4 regions of the Sphingosinicella xenopeptidilytica genome follow, and region 1 is predicted to be linked to each of the others. Evidence: predicted binding sites of a transcription regulator. Region 1 holds the regulator's gene; each other region holds the start of a gene.
The links. Region 1 encodes LexA, which represses DNA repair genes until DNA is damaged. Its sites were predicted from a motif close to GTTCCNCNCTTGTTCT; they were not measured.

Region 1 (4,067 bases):
CAAGGACTTCATGGTCGATCCCTATCAGGTCGTGGAAGCGCGGGCGATCGGGGCGGATGCGATCCTCATCATCGTGGCGGCGATCGATATCGGGCTGGCGCAGGAACTGGAGGCCACGGCGTTCGGCTGGGGGATGGATGTTCTTGTCGAGGTGCATGATGCGGATGAGCAGAACACGGCGCTCGCGCACCTGAAATCCCGGCTTCTGGGCGTGAACAATCGCAATCTCAAGACATTGCATGTCGATATTGAGACATCGGCCGCGCTCGCAGGCGGTGTGCCGGCGGACTATACGCTTGTCGGCGAAAGCGGGCTGCGGACGCGTGCGGACCTCAACCGGCTGGCGGGCTTCGGGATCAACAGCTTCCTTGTCGGGGAATCGCTGATGGCGCAGGATGACGTCACCGCTGCGACGAAGCGGCTGCTGGAGGGCTGATTCATGGCGCTCACTCACCTCGACGAGGCCGGCAAGGCCCGCATGGTCGATATCTCGGGCAAGGCGGTGACGGCGCGCACAGCGATCGCCGAAGGCCGCATCACCATGTCCGCCGAGGCGCTCACGGCCGTCCGCGACGCCAGCGCGGCGAAGGGCGACGTGCTCGCCGTGGCGCGCATCGCGGGCATAACGGCCGCGAAAAAGACCGCCGACCTCATTCCGCTCTGCCACCCGCTGCCGCTCACCAGCGTCGCTGTGGATTTTGGGCTGGAGGACGACGGTGTGCGCGTGGAGGCGACAGCCTCGACGACGTGGGGCACGGGCGTTGAAATGGAAGCGATGACAGCGGCTTCCGTTGCGCTGCTGACGATCTACGACATGGTGAAAGCCGTGGACAAGGCGATGGTCATCTCGGGCGTGCGCCTGCTGAAGAAGACCGGCGGCAAGTCTGGCGACTGGATCGCCCCCAGCGGATGCTGAGCTACGAGGAAGCGCTAGCGCGGCTGCTCGCGGCCTGCGGGCCGGTTCCTCCCGTAGACCTTCCGCTCGCCGAGGCTGCGAGCCTGACGCTTGCCGGAGACCTCGCCGCGCGGTTGACGCAGCCGCCCTTCCCGGCCTCCGCGATGGACGGCTACGCAGTCCGCTGGGCCGATATGCCGGGACCTTGGCGTGTCGTCGGTGAAAGCGCGGCAGGCCGTGGCTTTGCCGGAAAGGTTCGCGCGGGCGAAACAGCCCGGATCTTCACGGGCGCGCCCTTGCCCGAAGGCGCCGACACGGTGATCGTGCAGGAAGAGGTGTGCCGCGAAGGCGATCTGCTGACACTGACGGGCGAAGGCCCGCCACACACGGGCGCGCACGTCCGCAAGGCGGGCAAGGATTTCAGCGCGGGCGAACGGCTGATCGCGGCGGGAACGCGGCTTAGCCCGCAGCATCTCGGTCTTGCCGCCGCATCCGGGCACGGCAGCCTTGCGGTACGGCGCCCGCGCGTCGCGGTCATCGCCACAGGAGACGAGTTGGTGCCGCCCGGCGAGACACCGCAAGCGGACCAGATCGTCAGCTCGAACGGCGTGATGCTTGCGGCGTTGTTTCGCGCCGCGGGCGCGGAAGCCTGCGACCTCGGCATCTTCCCCGACAATCTTGACGCCATCGGCAAGGGGCTGAAGGCCGCAAGCGATGCCGACCTCGTCGTCACCATTGGCGGCGCCTCGGTCGGCGACCACGATCTGGTGCAGGCGGCTCTGCAAGACGCTGGCGCGGCGCTCGATTTCTGGAAAGTCGCGATCAAGCCGGGCAAGCCGCTGATCGCCGGGTCGCTTGGGCGTGCGCGCGTGCTCGGGCTGCCGGGAAACCCGGTCTCCGCCCTCGTCTGCGCCGTGCTGTTCGCGCTGCCGATGCTCGCGCGCATGGCGGGACGCACGAACACCGACCCGACGATTACGGCGCGGCTGCTCGCCCCCCTGCCCGCGAACGGCAACCGCCGCGATCACCTGCGCGCGCGGCTGACGGCGGACGGCGTGCGCGCGTTCGATGCGCAGGATTCCTCCATGCTGGGCGTGCTCGCCGGTGCGAACGCGCTCATCATCCGCCCCGTGGGCGCTCCCGCAACGGCAGCAGGGGCTGATGTTCCCGTGCTCGCGCTTGACAGGATTTTCGTCACCCCCTAAATGTTCTCCATTCGTTCACGAAAAGCGGAACATCTTGTGGAACGAGTCGCGAAACACGGAAGGGCGGACCGGACATGCTGACACGCAAGCAACACGAACTGCTGATGTTCATCAACGATCGGCTGCAGGCCGGCGGTGTCTCACCCTCATTCGAGGAAATGAAGGAAGCGCTCGACCTCAAGTCGAAGTCCGGCGTGCACCGGCTGGTGAACGCGCTCGAGGAGCGGCAGTTCATCCGACGCCTGGCGAACCGCGCACGCGCACTCGAAGTGCTGCGCCTCCCCGAAACCGGCACGACGGCGAAGGCCCCTGCCCGGCAGACGCCGATCATCGCGGCGGCGAACGATGACGTCATCGAGCTTCCGCTGCATGGAAAAATCGCCGCGGGTATGCCGATCGAAGCGCTGCAAAGCGATCGTACGCTTTCCGTGCCCGCCGCGCTCCTCGGCGGTGCGGGCGATCATTTCGCGCTGGAGGTTTCCGGCGACTCCATGATCGAGGCGGGCATCCTCGACGGCGATTATGCGCTCGTCCAGAAATGCGACACGGCACGCGACGGCGAGATCGTCGTGGCGCTGGTCGATGAAGACGAGGCGACGCTCAAGTACCTCCGCCGCGACAAGGGCGAAATCCGCCTCGACCCCGCGAACAGCGCCTACACCGCGCAGCGCTATGCGCCGAACCGCGTACGCGTGCAGGGCAAACTCGTAGGGCTGCTGCGCCGATACAACTGAGGTTTACCGCGCCTCGACCGTGAGGTGCGCGAGTTCGTGCACCGGGTGCAGGCGCTCGCGGGCGGTTTCGGCCGGGATGCCAGTTACGGAAACGATCGCGGCGTGAACACCGGGGCCGACCTGCCAGACGTGAAGATCGCGGATGCGGGCATCCCCCGTTTCCACGCATTCGCGGATTTCCGCGACGAGATGCGGATCGGCGGCATCGAGCAGCACCGCTGAGGTGTCGCGCATCAACGACCATGACCAGCGCGCGATGACGATGGCGCCCACGATGCCCATGGCCGGATCGAGCCAGACCCAGCCGCCGTATCGGCCCGCAAGCAGCGCAGCGATTGCAAGCACCGACGTCAGCGCATCGGCAAGCACGTGCAGATAGGCGGCGCGCAGATTGTTATCGTCGTGGTGATGGCCGTGATGATCATGATGATGGTCATGGTCATGGTCATGGCCATGCCCGTGTCCATGATGGTGGCCACCCGACAGCAGCGCCGCACTGACGAGGTTGACGGCAAGACCGATGACGGCAACGAGTGTCGCATCCCCGAACGCGACCGTGACCGGGCTGGCGAGCCGGAGCGCAGACTCGACTGCGATGCCGAGCGCGATCACCCCCAGCACCAGTGCCGAGGCGAAGCCCGCGAGGTCGCCGACCTTGCCGGTGCCGAACGAATAGCGGGGATTACCGACATTGCGTCGCGCGTACGCATAGGCAACGGCGGCGATGCCGAGCGCGCCTGCGTGCGTCGCCATGTGGAACCCGTCCGCGAGCAGCGCCATCGAACCCGTCGCATAGCCGGCGATGATCTCGCCGACCATCATCAGTGCCGTCAGCAGCACCACCCAGCGCGTTCGCCGCGCGTTCGCGTCATGGCCCGCGCCCAGAAAATCATGGGAATGGCTGCCATCGGCCGCACCGTGAAAACCGTTCAATTCCGCCTCCTGCTCAGCGCATGTGCCGTTTGAGCACTGTGGCGAGTTCGTCCGCCCCCGCCGTGCGTTCGGCATCGCTCAGCCCCGGCGCGGCGACGTGCGCGCGCAGGTGATCCTCAACGAGTTCATCCATGAGCCCAGCCACGGCGCCGCGTACGGCGGCGGCGAGATGCAGCGTTTCGCTGCACGGCGCTTCGCTGGTGATCGCCCGCTCGATTGCAGCGACCTGACCGGCGATGCGGCGGATACGGGCAACAAGGCGATCCTTGCGTTCGGTTTCCTGAAGATGTGCCATACCAT
Region 2 (4,067 bases), on a different contig from region 1:
CCTTCAGCATGGCGATGCGGTCGGCGATGCGGCGCACGCTCGCCATGTCGTGCGTGATGGTGACGGCGGTAACGCCGAGGTCCGTGACGAGACTGCGGATCAGCCGGTTGATGGTGTCGGCGCGGATCGGATCGAGGCCCGTGGTCGGCTCATCGAAGAAGATGATCTCGGGCTCCGCCGCAATGGCGCGGGCGAGCGCGACGCGCTTCTGCATCCCGCCCGAAAGCTCGGAGGGCTTCAAGTCCGCGACCGGCGCATCGAGGCCGACCTTCGCGAGCAGCTCGACCGCCTTCGCGTGCATTGCCTTCGCGTTCGTCGCGCGGCCGCGCGTCAGCCCGAAGGTGATGTTGCGCCACACGGGCAGCGAATCGAACAGCGCGCCGCCCTGAAACAACATGCCGATGCGGTTCCGCAGTTCGGTGCGGTCCGCGCGAGAGGCCGAGGCGAGGTCGGTGCCATCCAGCCGGATCGTGCCGCTGTCCGTGGGGAGGATGCCCAGAATGCATTTCAGCATCACCGATTTGCCGGTGCCCGAACCGCCGATGACGACGAGCGATTCGCCCGGCTCCACCTTCAGGTCGATGTGATCGAGCACGACCTTCGGCCCGAACGCCTTGCGGACCCCGATGAGTTCAATGCTGCCGCCCTTCATGTGCCGAACACCAGCACGGTGATGATGAGGTTCGCGAGCAGGATGAGCACGAACGCACTGACCACCGCGTTCGTCGTCGAGCGGCCGACGCCCGCCGCGCCGCCCATGCTGCGGAAGCCGTGGTAGCAGCCCATCATCGCGATGATGAAGCCGAACACCGCCGCCTTCACGAGGCTCGACGAGACGTCGTCCCACTCGAGATACTGGCGCGTCGTGGCGAGGTAGGAGGTGACGTTGAAGCCGAGGCGCTGCGTGCCGATCAGGAAGCCGCCCATCACGCCGAGCGCGTTCGAGACGAGCACGAGGAGCGGCAGCACGATCACGGCGGCAATGAGCCGCGGTGCGATCAGATACTGGAACGGATCGGTGCGCAGCGTCGTAAGCGCATCGATCTGCTCGGTGACGCGCATCGTGCCGAGTTCGGCCGCCATCGCGGAGGAGACGCGCCCCGCCACCATCAGCCCGCCGAGCACCGGGCCGAGTTCGCGCACGATGGCGATGACGGTGACGGCGGGCACCGTGCTTTCCGCGTTGAAGCGGCTGCCGCCGACGAAAATCTGCTGCGCGAGCGCCGCACCGGTGAAAACGGCGGTGAGGCCGACGACCGGCAGCGAGAACCAGCCGATGATCAGCATCTGCTCGATGAGGCGGCCGAAATAATAAGGCGGACGTACGGCGGCGCCGAGTGCGCGCAGCGTGAACAGCGCGACCCGCCCGATGCTGGCGAGTGCGCCGAGCGTGGCGCGGCCCGGGCGGGCGAAGAAGTTGACGAGTGCGTTCATGTGTAGACGCGCTCATAGCGGGCGCCGAGCCCAGTCAGCAACTCATACTCGGAAATCCCGGACTGCGCGGCGGCTTCGGCGAGGTTGTAGGGGATGTCCACCCAGTCTCCGGGTGCGACCGCATGGGTGTCCGTGATGTCGATGATGATCATGTCCATCGACACGCGCCCCACGACCGGCGCCCGCTTGCCGCCGACAAGGGCCGCACCTGTGTTGGAAAAGCCCCTCAGATACCCGTCCGCATAGCCCAGGTTGAGCACGGCGAGGCGGCTGTCGCGCGGCGCTGTCCACGTCGCGCCGTAGCCTGCGGCGTCCCCGGCGGGCACGTCGCGGCACTGGATGACGCGCGCGGTGGGAAACACGACCTGGTGCAACCCCGCGCTGCCGCCATAAAGCCCGATGCCGGGGCGCACATGGCCGAAGGCGTAGTCGAGCCCAAGGAAGATGCCCGCGGTGTTCGCAAGCGCGCCGCGTATGCCGAGCGCTACGACCACCTCTTCAAAGCGATCGCGCTGCAGCCCGTTCAGCGGATGCTCCGGCGTGTCGGCGCAGGCGAGGTGTGAGTGAACAGTGTCCACATCCATCCCCGCGAACATTTCGGTGCAGAAGCCGCGCCAATCGAAGCCGAGGCGGTTCATGCCGGTGTCCACCATGATGTCGCAGCGCCGACCCTGGCCGTGCGCGCGCCACAGCGCCACCTGCTCCGGGCTGCCGAGCACGGGGTCCGCGTCGATGGAGAGCGCGGCGGGGAGATCGGCGGCATCGATGCCGTGCAGCACCTTCACGCGCAGGTCGGGCGCGCGTCCCGCAAGCGCCGCGGCCTCCTGCCAGTTGGAGACATAGACCGTCCGGCAGCCTTCGACATAAAGCCGGTCCGTCACGGCCTTCGCGCCGAGGCCGTAGCCGTTCGCCTTTACGGCGGCGCCCGTATCCACGCCCGCGAGCGCGCGGAGTTGCCTCCAGTTGGCGGCAAGTGCGTCGAGGTCGATGCGGAGGCGGAGAGGAGACGGCGGGATCATGTGTGAGGACGGATAGCGGGGGCAGGCGGGATGCGCAAATGCCTGTTGGGGGTGCCGGGTATCCCCTCTCCCCAACCCTCTCCCCGGCGGGGAGAGGGAGTTGTGTTTCGTGTGGGCGATCGATATGTTCTTTTTATGTTCTTGATCTTGGGTGTTGAATGGCGCGGCTGAAAACCCAGTTTGTCTGTCAGGCGTGCGGCGCGGTGAGCCCGCGCTGGGCGGGGCAGTGCGGCGAGTGCAAGGAGTGGAACAGTATCGTCGAGGATGCGGGCGCGGTGGTGACGCCGTTCTCGGCGAAGCAATCGCTTTCGCGCGGCGGTGCGGCGTTTCGCCTGCAATCGCTGGATGAGGATACGCCGCTGCCGCCGAGGCTGCCGACGGGTATCGCGGAACTCGACCGCACGCTCGGCGGCGGCGTGGTGCCGGGCAGCGCGATCCTGATCGGCGGCGATCCGGGCATCGGCAAATCGACGCTGCTTTTGCAGGTGGCGGGCAAGATGGCGATGGCGGGGCGGCGCATCGTGTACCTCTCGGGCGAGGAGGCGGCGGATCAGGTGCGGCTGCGCGCGCAGCGGCTGGGGCTCGGCAAGGCCGACGTGGCGCTCGCCAGCGTTACCTCGGTGCGCGATATATTGACCACGCTCGCGGAGCGGACCGCGCCCGATCTCCTCATCATCGATTCGATCCAGACCATGCATTCGGACATGCTGGAGGGCGCGCCGGGCACGGTGAGCCAGGTGCGCGCCGCCGCGCAGGAGCTGATCCGCTATGCGAAGTCCGAAGGCGCGGCGGTGGTGCTTGTCGGGCATGTGACGAAGGACGGGCAGATCGCGGGGCCGCGCGTGCTCGAACACATGGTCGATACCGTGCTCTATTTCGAAGGCGAGCGCTCGCACCAGTACCGCATCCTCCGCGCCGTGAAGAACCGCTTCGGCGGCACCGACGAGATCGGTGTGTTCGCGATGGGCGCGCTCGGCCTCGAAGAGGTCTCGAACCCGTCGTCGCTGTTCCTCACGCAGCGCGAGGCGCCGGTGCCGGGATCGGTGGTGTTCCCCGCGATCGAGGGCACGCGGCCGGTGATGGTGGAGGTGCAGGCGCTCGTCGTGCGCCTGCCTTCGGGCGCGACGCCGCGCCGCGCGGTGGTCGGCTGGGATTCGGGGCGGCTCGCGATGATCCTTGCGGTGCTGGAGGCGCGCTGCGGGCTCAATTTCTCGACGTGCGAGGTTTATCTCAACATCGCGGGAGGCCTGCGTGTGTCGGACCCGGCGGCGGACCTTGCCGTTGCCGCCGCGCTCGCCTCGGCAATGGCGGAGCGGCCGATCCGGCTCGATACGGTGGCGCTCGGCGAAATCGCGCTTTCGGGCGAGGTTCGCGCCGCGCCGCACCTCGGGCTCCGGCTCAAGGAAGCGCAGAAGCTCGGCTTCGAGCGCGCCTTCCTGCCGGGCGGCGCGACCGCAAAGGGAGACGGCGTGCCCAATGGTATGAAAGCCACAGGCTTCAAACATTTGTCGGGGCTTGTTGACCACCTCTGCGGCTCCGATTAGGGCCGCGAAATATGGACATGACCGGGTTCGACATCGTCGTTCTGCTCATCGTGGGCGCGCTTGCCGCGCT
Region 3 (4,067 bases), 580 kb from region 1:
CGGGAGTTCGGCGAACCAGTCGCGGATGTTGGTGAAGGCGCCCGTGTACGTGGCGGGGTTCGAACGCGGCGTGCGGCCGATGGGCGACTGGTCGATGTCGATGACCTTGTCGAGATGTTCGAGGCCCTTGATGTCATCAACCTGCGCCGAGACGAGGCGCGCGCCGTTCAGCGCCCGCGCGGCGGCGGCGTAGAGCGTGTCGATCGTGAAGGTCGATTTGCCCGAGCCCGAGACGCCGGTGATGCAGGTGAAGGTGCCGAGCGGGATCGAGACGTTGATGTCCTTGAGGTTGTTCGCGCGCGCGCCCTTCACGGTGAGCTTTTTGCCGTTGCCCTTGCGGCGCACCTCCGGCACCGGCACGGCGCGGCGGCCGGAGAGATAATCGCCGGTGAGGCTGTTCGGGTTGGCGAGGATGTCGGCGAGCGTGCCCTCCGCGACGACCTGCCCGCCGTGCGCGCCCGCGCCGGGACCCATGTCGATGACGTGGTCGGCAGTGCGGATCGCGTCTTCGTCATGCTCGACGACGAGCACGGTGTTGCCGAGATCGCGCAGGCGCTTCAGCGTTTCGAGCAGGCGGTCGTTGTCGCGCTGGTGGAGGCCGATCGAGGGCTCGTCGAGCACGTAGAGCACGCCGGAAAGGCCGCTGCCGATCTGGCTCGCGAGGCGGATGCGCTGCGACTCGCCGCCGGAGAGCGTGCCCGACTTGCGATCAAGATTGAGGTATTCGAGGCCGACGTTGTCGAGGAAGCCGAGGCGCTCGACGATCTCTTTCAGGATGCGTTCGGCGATCTGCTTCTGCTGATCATTGAGATGGGCGGGGAGGCCCTTCGCCCAGCGGAAGGCATCACCGACCGGGCGTCGGACGGCGTCGGCGATCGTCTCGCCGGCGATCTTCACGGCGAGCGCTTCGGGCTTCAGGCGGGCGCCGTTGCAGGTTTCGCAGGGCGCGGCGGACTGGAAGCGCGAAAGCTCGTCGCGCATCCACTGGCTGTCCGTCTCGCGCCAGCGGCGATCGAGATTGTTGACGACGCCCTCGAACGGCTTCTTGACCTCGTAGGTCTTGCGGCCGTCCTCGAAGCGGAGCGTGATCGGAACGCCGCCGGTGCCGTTCAGCACGACGTCCTGGATTTCCTCGGGCAGCTCGTTCCACGGCGTGCGCAGCGAGAAGTCATAGGCGCGCGCGACGGAGCGGAGCACCTGCATATAATAAGGTGAGGGCGGGTTGGACTTCGCCCACGGCACCACCGCGCCCTGCTCGATGCTGAGGTTCTGGTTCGGGACGACGAGTTCGGGATCGAAGTAGAGCCGCTCGCCGAGGCCGTCGCAGGCGGGGCAGGCGCCGTGCGGCGAGTTGAATGAGAACAGGCGCGGCTCGATTTCCGGGATCGTGAAGCCGGAGACGGGGCAGGCGAACTTCTGCGAGAACAGGATGCGCTCGCCTCCGCCTTTCTTGGCATCGACGAGCTCGACCACCGCAAGACCTTCGGCGAGGCCGAGCGCGGTTTCGAAACTGTCCGCGAGGCGGGTTTCAAGGCCGGCCTTCACGACGAGGCGGTCCACGACCACGTCGATGTCGTGCTTGTATTTCTTGTCGAGCGCGGGGGCCTCTTCAATGGGGTAGACGGTGCCGTCGATCTTGACGCGCTGGAAGCCGGTGCGCCGCCACTCGGCGATTTCCTTGCGGTACTCACCTTTGCGTCCGCGCACGACGGGCGCGAGCAGCATGAGGCGCGTGCCTTCGGGCATCGCCATCACGCGGTCGACCATCTGGCTGACCTGCTGCGCGGCGATCGGTTCGCCGGTGGCGGGCGAATAGGGGATGCCGACGCGCGCCCACAGGAGCCGCATGTAGTCGTAGATCTCGGTGACGGTGGCGACCGTGGAGCGCGGGTTCTTCGAGGTGGTCTTCTGCTCGATGGAGATGGCGGGGGAGAGACCGTCGATATGATCGATGTCGGGCTTCTGCATCAGTTCGAGGAACTGCCGCGCGTAGGCGGAGAGCGACTCGACATAGCGGCGCTGGCCTTCCGCGTAGATCGTGTCGAAGGCGAGGGACGACTTGCCGGAGCCGGACAGGCCCGTGACCACCGTCAGCGTTTCGCGCGGAATATCGAGGCTGATGTTCTTGAGGTTGTGCTCACGCGCGCCGCGGATCGAAATGTGGGTCAGCATAAGGAGGGCTGTCGTTTCCTGTTTGTTCCGGTCGGACACTAGCCGCAAAACGGCGCCGGGGGAAGACAGCAGATGGGGGCAGCAGGCGCGCTTGGCAAGGACGCCAGACGGCGGACCGGGCTCGGGCGCCGATCCGCCGTTTCGGGCAACAGGTCAGGCGGATTTGCGGCGGCGCAGGCCGACGGCGGCCGCGCCGAGGCCGAACAGTGCCAGCGTGGCGGGCTCGGGAACCTCGGTGCCGTATGGTGTCACTGTGAGGCTGTCGAAGTTGAAGTTGAAGCTGACGGCGCCCGCGGGCGGCGCGCCCGTGCCGCGATTGACGAACAGCGAGAAGTTTTTCTGGCCGGTGAAGATCGCCGGATCGAACACGCCGGGCAGGTCCGAGGTCGAGAGCGCGGAGAAGGGGCCGGACAGGCCGATCGTCACCTGGAACTGGACGGTGCCGGCGGGCTCGCCCGTCGTCTGGGCCGGCGTGAGGAAGATGTTGTTGAACGACAGGCGATCCTGCCCGACGGTGAACTGATCGGAGACCTGCATCGAGCCGAGGTTGCCGTTCGCGGTGCCGCCGATGCCGCTGCCGAGATCGAAGCCGATCTCCTTGATGGCGCCCGCGTAATTGTAGGCCGAGCGCGTCGCGTTGACGACGAAGGGCGTGCCGGCGGTCTCGTCGTCGTAGATCACGTAGCCGCTGATCGTCGGTACGGCGGTGCCGAACACGTTGGGCGCGGCGGGGCTGGAGTTGGTGCCCGTGAAGCTGACCTTGACGAGACCGGCCTGCGCGCCGGTGGAAACGAGCATCGCCATCGCGGCGGCGGAAAGGAAGTGACGCATCGCAAATGTCCCCGTTGCGGCCGACGCGCCGGAGGGCGGTCGGCGGTTGTCGATGGGTCTTTGTTAACCATCGGGTGCGTCGGGGGGATGACGAGGGGGTAACGATTGGGTGACGCCCGCAGGATGGGGTGCTTCGCTTGCCTTCGTACTTTAACGGACGACGCGCAGCGCCATTTCGAGGCCGAGCAACAAAAGACCCACGAGGAAGACGCGGCGGAAGACAGGCGGGCTGATCCGGGCGCGGATGAGCTGACCCGCGGCCATGCCAAGCAGCGCGGGGATGATGGCCAGCGTGGACATCAGCATGTCGCCTTTCGGCACTGCGCCATGCCAGAGCAACCCTGCGGCAAGCGCGATCGTGGAGACGGTGAACGAGAGGCCGAGCGCCTGCACGAGGTCGTCCTTCTCGAAACCCAGCGCCTGGAGATAGGGCACAGCGGGGATGACGAAGACACCGGTTCCACCTGTGACGATGCCGGTGATCAGGCCGATGAGGGGAGAAGCCCAGCGCTCACTGCCCGTCGAAACCCGCAGCGGACGCGCAAGCAGCGTGTAGGACGCGTAGATAACGAGGACGCCGCCGAGGAGCGATGTTGTCAGCCGTGTGTCGCCTCCGGCGAGCAATGCGGAACTCGCCAGCGTGCCGATCATGATCGTCGCCATCATCGGCCACAGTCTTCGCAGCAGGGCCATGACGTGCGGACCGGAGACAAGCTGCCAGACATTGGTGATGAAGGATGGAAGCAGCAGGAGCGCCGCAGCGGTCAGCGGCGACAGGAGCGCGCCGAGAACGCCCATGGCCACAGTCGGCAGGCCCATGCCGGTGACGCCCTTGACGATACCCGCGAGGAAGAACGTCGTCGCGACGGCCGCGACAAGGAAAACGGTCTGCTCCATGCGAAATCTATAGACGCTGTTCCGGGGGAGGCCAGCGCGAGCGTTGCCTAAACTGCTCCGTAGCTTGCGTAGTGCGACCAGAAATCGTTGTCGCGGGCGAAGTTCGTGAAGCTCATGCCGATGGTGACGTCGAGACCCTCGACGTGGTGCCACCAGCCGACGGGGAG
Region 4 (4,067 bases), on a different contig from region 1:
TGCGGATGAAGCCCGGCAGCGGGTCTGGCCGGATCTTGGTCGGCTGGGTATGCGAGCAGATCTGCTCGATCAGCTCTTCGGCCTTGTCGCTTGCGCCCGTCAGCCGGAAGGGGAGGCCCGCGGCCTCGCGCGCCGTGCGCGTGCGATAGAGCACCCACGCGCCCGCCGTGTCGATGCGCTCGATGTCGGCGAGATCGACGGTAAGCGGCTCGGGATCGGCTTCAAGCGCGCGCAGACGCTGCGAGATCGGGTCGATGAAGCGGATCGTCATGCGGCCGGAGAGGTGTACCGTGCGCCCTTCGTCCGTCTCGCTCTCGCTGATCCGGCCCTCCGCGGGGGCCTCCGCCTCAGCCATAGTGCGCAAGTCTCAGGCCGGGCCGGTCCCAGCGCGTTTTCGCGAGCCGGCCGGTGGAGGACAGCGTCACCCACGCATCCTGCATGTCCGCGCCGCCGAAGCAGATGTTGGTGGAAAGCAGGTCGGGGAAGTCCCGCCAAGTCTGCGCGCCCGTGGCGGGATCGACGGAGGTGATGCCGGGCTGCGCGACGAGCGTCGCCACGCAGATGTTGCCGTCGGCGTCGATCGCCAGCGAATCGAGGAGGGTGTGCCCACCGAACGCCGTTACGACCCGTCCCGGCAGCGCGTCGAGCGGCGAGGGCGCGACCTCGCCGGGGCCGGTGATGTCGAAGGCAAGCACGGTCCGCTCCATGGTGAGCGCCGTATACACGGTGCGTCCATCGGGCGAGAGACCGACGCCGTTCATGTTCGGGCCGTAGACGGCGCAGCGGATGCGGGAGCCGTCGGCCTTCGCATAGTAGAGCCCGCCGTGGTCGGTGGCGTGCTCGCGAATCTTGCCGAGGTCGGTGAACCAGAAACCGCCATCCGCGTCGAACACGATATCGTTCGGGCCGGAGAGGGCGCGGCCGTCGCACTCGGCATAGAGCCGCTCGACCTTTCCGGTCGAAAGGTCGATCCGCTCGATGCGTCCGGTCGTGTAATCGGCGGCGATGTGGCCGGGGATCAGCAGCCCGTCCTGGCGCATCCACTCGAAGCCGCCGTTGTTGCACACGTAGAGCGCGCCGTCCGGGCCGATTGCGGCACCGTTGGGTCCGCCGCCCGGCGTGGCGATCACCTCGGTGCGGCCGTCCGGCAGCACGCGCGTGATGCGGCCCGCCGCGATCTCGACGACGATAACGCTGCCGTCCTGCATCCACACCGGCCCTTCGGGAAACTCTAGGCCCTCGGCGACGATTTCGACTGCGCTCATTCCGCTCCGTCCTCCCGCTGCATCCTGTCCGCCAAAGCGCTTTCGATGCAAGGTCTTTGCGTCCGGGGAGCAATTGCGCTAGCAATGCAGTTCCCTATCTGTTCACGTCCGAAGGCGCGCCGCATGACCCCTCTCGCCCTGATTGTCAGCCTTGCGATGCTGGCCGTCGGCTGCGGCCTCGGCTGGCTGCTCTGGGCGCGCGACAAGGCGGCGCTGCGCACCGAACGCGATTCGCTGCGCGCCGAGCGGGACGGGCTGGCGGATGCGGTGGCAGCGCTGCGCACCGACAAGGCGCTCGCCGAGCAGCGCGCGGCGGCCGTGGACGGGCTAACGGCCGAGATTGCTGAACTCAGGAAAGACAGTGTCGCGCTCGCCGAGCTGAAAAGCCGCGCCGACGAACGCGAGCGGGCCTTCGCCGAACGCGAAGCGGACCTGCAGCAGCGCTTCGACACGCTCGCCAGCGCATCGCTTTCGAAGAGTCACGAGACGTTCGTGAAGCTTGCCGAGGAGACGCTGAAGCGGCACCGCGAGGCGGCCGGAGAGGGGCTTCAGAAGAACCGCGCCGAGATGGACAAGCTCATTCAGCCGATGCGCGACACGCTGGCGAAGTACGAGCAGAAGCTCGGCCAGATCGAAGAGGCGCGGGCGACCGCCTACGGCGCCATCCACAATGCGATCGCCGAGGTGAAGCAGGGACAGGAACGCGTTTCGGGTGAGGCGGCGAAGCTCGTCAATGCGCTCCGCAGCGCGCCCAAGGCGCGTGGGCGCTGGGGCGAACATCAGCTGCGCCGTGTGCTCGAAATGGCCGGCCTGTCGCCGCACGTCGATTTTGCCGAGGAGGTTTCGGTGGAAACGGAAGACGGACGTCAGCGCCCCGATGCCGTGGTGCATCTGCCCGGCGAGCGCGTGCTGGTGATCGACGCCAAGTGCTCGCTCAATTCCTATCAGGACGCGCTCGACGCGCCGGACGAGGACGCGCGGCGCGCGCATCTTCTCGCGCACGCCCGCAACCTGCGCGTCCATGTCGATGCACTGGGGAAGAAGAGCTATTCCGAGCAGTTCGGCGACACGCTCGATTTCGTCATCATGTTCGTGCCGGGGGAGAACTTCCTCGCCGCCGCGCTGGAGGCGGATCAGGAGCTGTTCGAAACAGCGTTCCAGCGCCGCGTGCTGCTCGCCTCGCCCACCAACCTCATCGCGATTGCGCGCACCGTGGCGATGGTGTGGCAGCAGGAGCGGGCAAGCGCCGACGCGCGCGCCATCGCCGAGCTCGGCAAGCAGCTCTACGACCGGCTGGCGACGATGGGCGAGCATGTCGCGAAGGTCGGCCGGAATCTCGAAGCGGCGAATACGGCGTACAACAAGATGGTCGGCAGCCTAGAAAGCCAGGTGATGACCTCGGCGCATCGGCTGCGCGAGCATGCCATCGCCGCACCGTCCAAAACCGTGGAGGAACTGCCGCGCGTCACCGGCGAGCCGCGGCCGCTTACCAAGCTCGCGGCGGAGTGATCATCGCCGCCGCTGGTTCAGCACTTCGTAGAGCATCACCGCGCAGCTGACGGCGACGTTCAGCGAATCAGCCTTGCCGCGCATCGGGATCTTCACCAGCACGTCACAGGCGGCTTCGTAGCCCTCCGGCAGGCCGTGCTGCTCGTTGCCCATCAGGATGAAGGTCGGCGCTTCGTAGCGGACGTCCTGATAGTCGTGGTCCGTGCGCAGGCTGGTGCCGACGAGCATAGCGGGGCCGGAGCGCAGCCATTCGAAGAACGCCGTGCCGGTCGTCTGCACGATCGGCTGCGTGAACAGCGCTCCCATCGAGGCGCGCACGGCCTCGACGGACCATGGGTCGCAGCTCTGGTCGAGCAGGATCAGCCCGCCCGCGCCCACCGCATCGTTCGTGCGCAGGATCGTGCCGAGGTTGCCGGGGTCTTTCAGCGACTGGCACACGGTCCAGACGTCTGAGGAATTCCGGTCGAGGTCTTCTAGTCGCGCCTCGGGGATCGGAAACACGCCGACGAGCGCCTGCGGATTGTCCTTGCCGGTGATCTTGTGAAGGATCTCGCGCGGCACCTCGATCGCCTCGCCGCCCGCCGTCTCGCACTGGGCGATGAGCCGCCGGAGCAGCGCGTGCTCCGCGAGGTCCTCCGCGAAAACGAGCGTTTCGGCGATGCGCCCCGCCTCCGCCGCCTCGGCGACGATCCGCATTCCCTCCGCCATGAAGCGGTTCTCTATGCGGCGGAATTTCTTCTGTTCCAGCGACCGGATGCGTTTGATCGTCTCGTTGGAAAAGCTGGTGATGCGGCGGGTCATTATTCCTCGCCGAAGCGGTCCTCGACGAGGCCGACGAGCGCGGCGAGCGCGGCGTCCGCGTCGGTGCCGCTCGCGATGATCTCGATCTCGTCGCCGGGGCTCGCGGCCAGCATCATCAGGCCCATGATCGAGGTGCCGGTGACGCGCTGGCCATCCTTTTCCACCGTGACCGTGGCGGTGAACTCCGAGGTCAGCGTCACGAACTTGGCGCTGGCGCGCGCATGGAGACCGCGTTTGTTGCGAATGAGCACGCGCTGGCGGACGGCGACCTCGTCGCCGAGCGGAACGCCGTCCGTATCGTCGCTCAGGCGACCTCTCCCAGAATCTTCGATGCGACCGAGATGTATTTGCGGCCCGCTTCCTGCGCCGCCACCACCGCCTCGGCGAGCTTCATTTCACCGCGCACGCTGGCGAGGCGGATCAGCATCGGCAGGTTGACCCCGGCGATGACCTCCACATGGCCGCCCGAAAGCAGCGAGATCGCAAGGTTGG

Region 2: the regulator LexA is predicted to act here: its motif matches at 2,580-2,595, upstream of radA (DNA repair protein RadA).
Region 3: the regulator LexA is predicted to act here: its motif matches at 2,186-2,201, upstream of uvrA (excinuclease ABC subunit UvrA).
Region 4: the regulator LexA is predicted to act here: its motif matches at 1,355-1,370, upstream of rmuC (DNA recombination protein RmuC).

Annotation. Positions count from the first base shown of each region.
Region 1 is NZ_JBHTIK010000015.1:106,747-110,813, reverse strand. Features, by position in the region: gene trpC (indole-3-glycerol phosphate synthase TrpC) at 1-436, shown strand, start outside; gene moaC (cyclic pyranopterin monophosphate synthase MoaC) at 440-916, shown strand; gene ACFQ00_RS17290 (molybdopterin molybdotransferase MoeA) at 910-2,100, shown strand; gene lexA (transcriptional repressor LexA) at 2,175-2,834, shown strand; gene dmeF (CDF family Co(II)/Ni(II) efflux transporter DmeF) at 2,838-3,767, opposite strand; gene ACFQ00_RS17275 (metal/formaldehyde-sensitive transcriptional repressor) at 3,781-4,062, opposite strand.
Region 2 is NZ_JBHTIK010000002.1:308,852-312,918, forward strand. Features, by position in the region: gene ACFQ00_RS04355 (ABC transporter ATP-binding protein) at 1-652, opposite strand, end outside; gene ACFQ00_RS04360 (MlaE family ABC transporter permease) at 649-1,434, opposite strand; gene alr (alanine racemase) at 1,431-2,453, opposite strand; gene radA (DNA repair protein RadA) at 2,612-3,997, shown strand; gene ACFQ00_RS04375 (CvpA family protein) at 4,015-4,067, shown strand, end outside.
Region 3 is NZ_JBHTIK010000015.1:681,821-685,887, reverse strand. Features, by position in the region: gene uvrA (excinuclease ABC subunit UvrA) at 1-2,172, opposite strand, end outside; gene ACFQ00_RS19930 (PEP-CTERM sorting domain-containing protein) at 2,326-3,003, opposite strand; gene ACFQ00_RS19925 (sulfite exporter TauE/SafE family protein) at 3,154-3,900, opposite strand; gene ACFQ00_RS19920 (cupin-like domain-containing protein) at 3,948-4,067, opposite strand, start outside.
Region 4 is NZ_JBHTIK010000007.1:60,964-65,030, forward strand. Features, by position in the region: gene ACFQ00_RS12440 (ABC transporter permease) at 1-355, opposite strand, end outside; gene ACFQ00_RS12445 (SMP-30/gluconolactonase/LRE family protein) at 348-1,265, opposite strand; gene rmuC (DNA recombination protein RmuC) at 1,389-2,774, shown strand; gene ACFQ00_RS12455 (TrmH family RNA methyltransferase) at 2,775-3,575, opposite strand; gene ACFQ00_RS12460 (HPr family phosphocarrier protein) at 3,575-3,826, opposite strand; gene ACFQ00_RS12465 (PTS sugar transporter subunit IIA) at 3,880-4,067, opposite strand, start outside.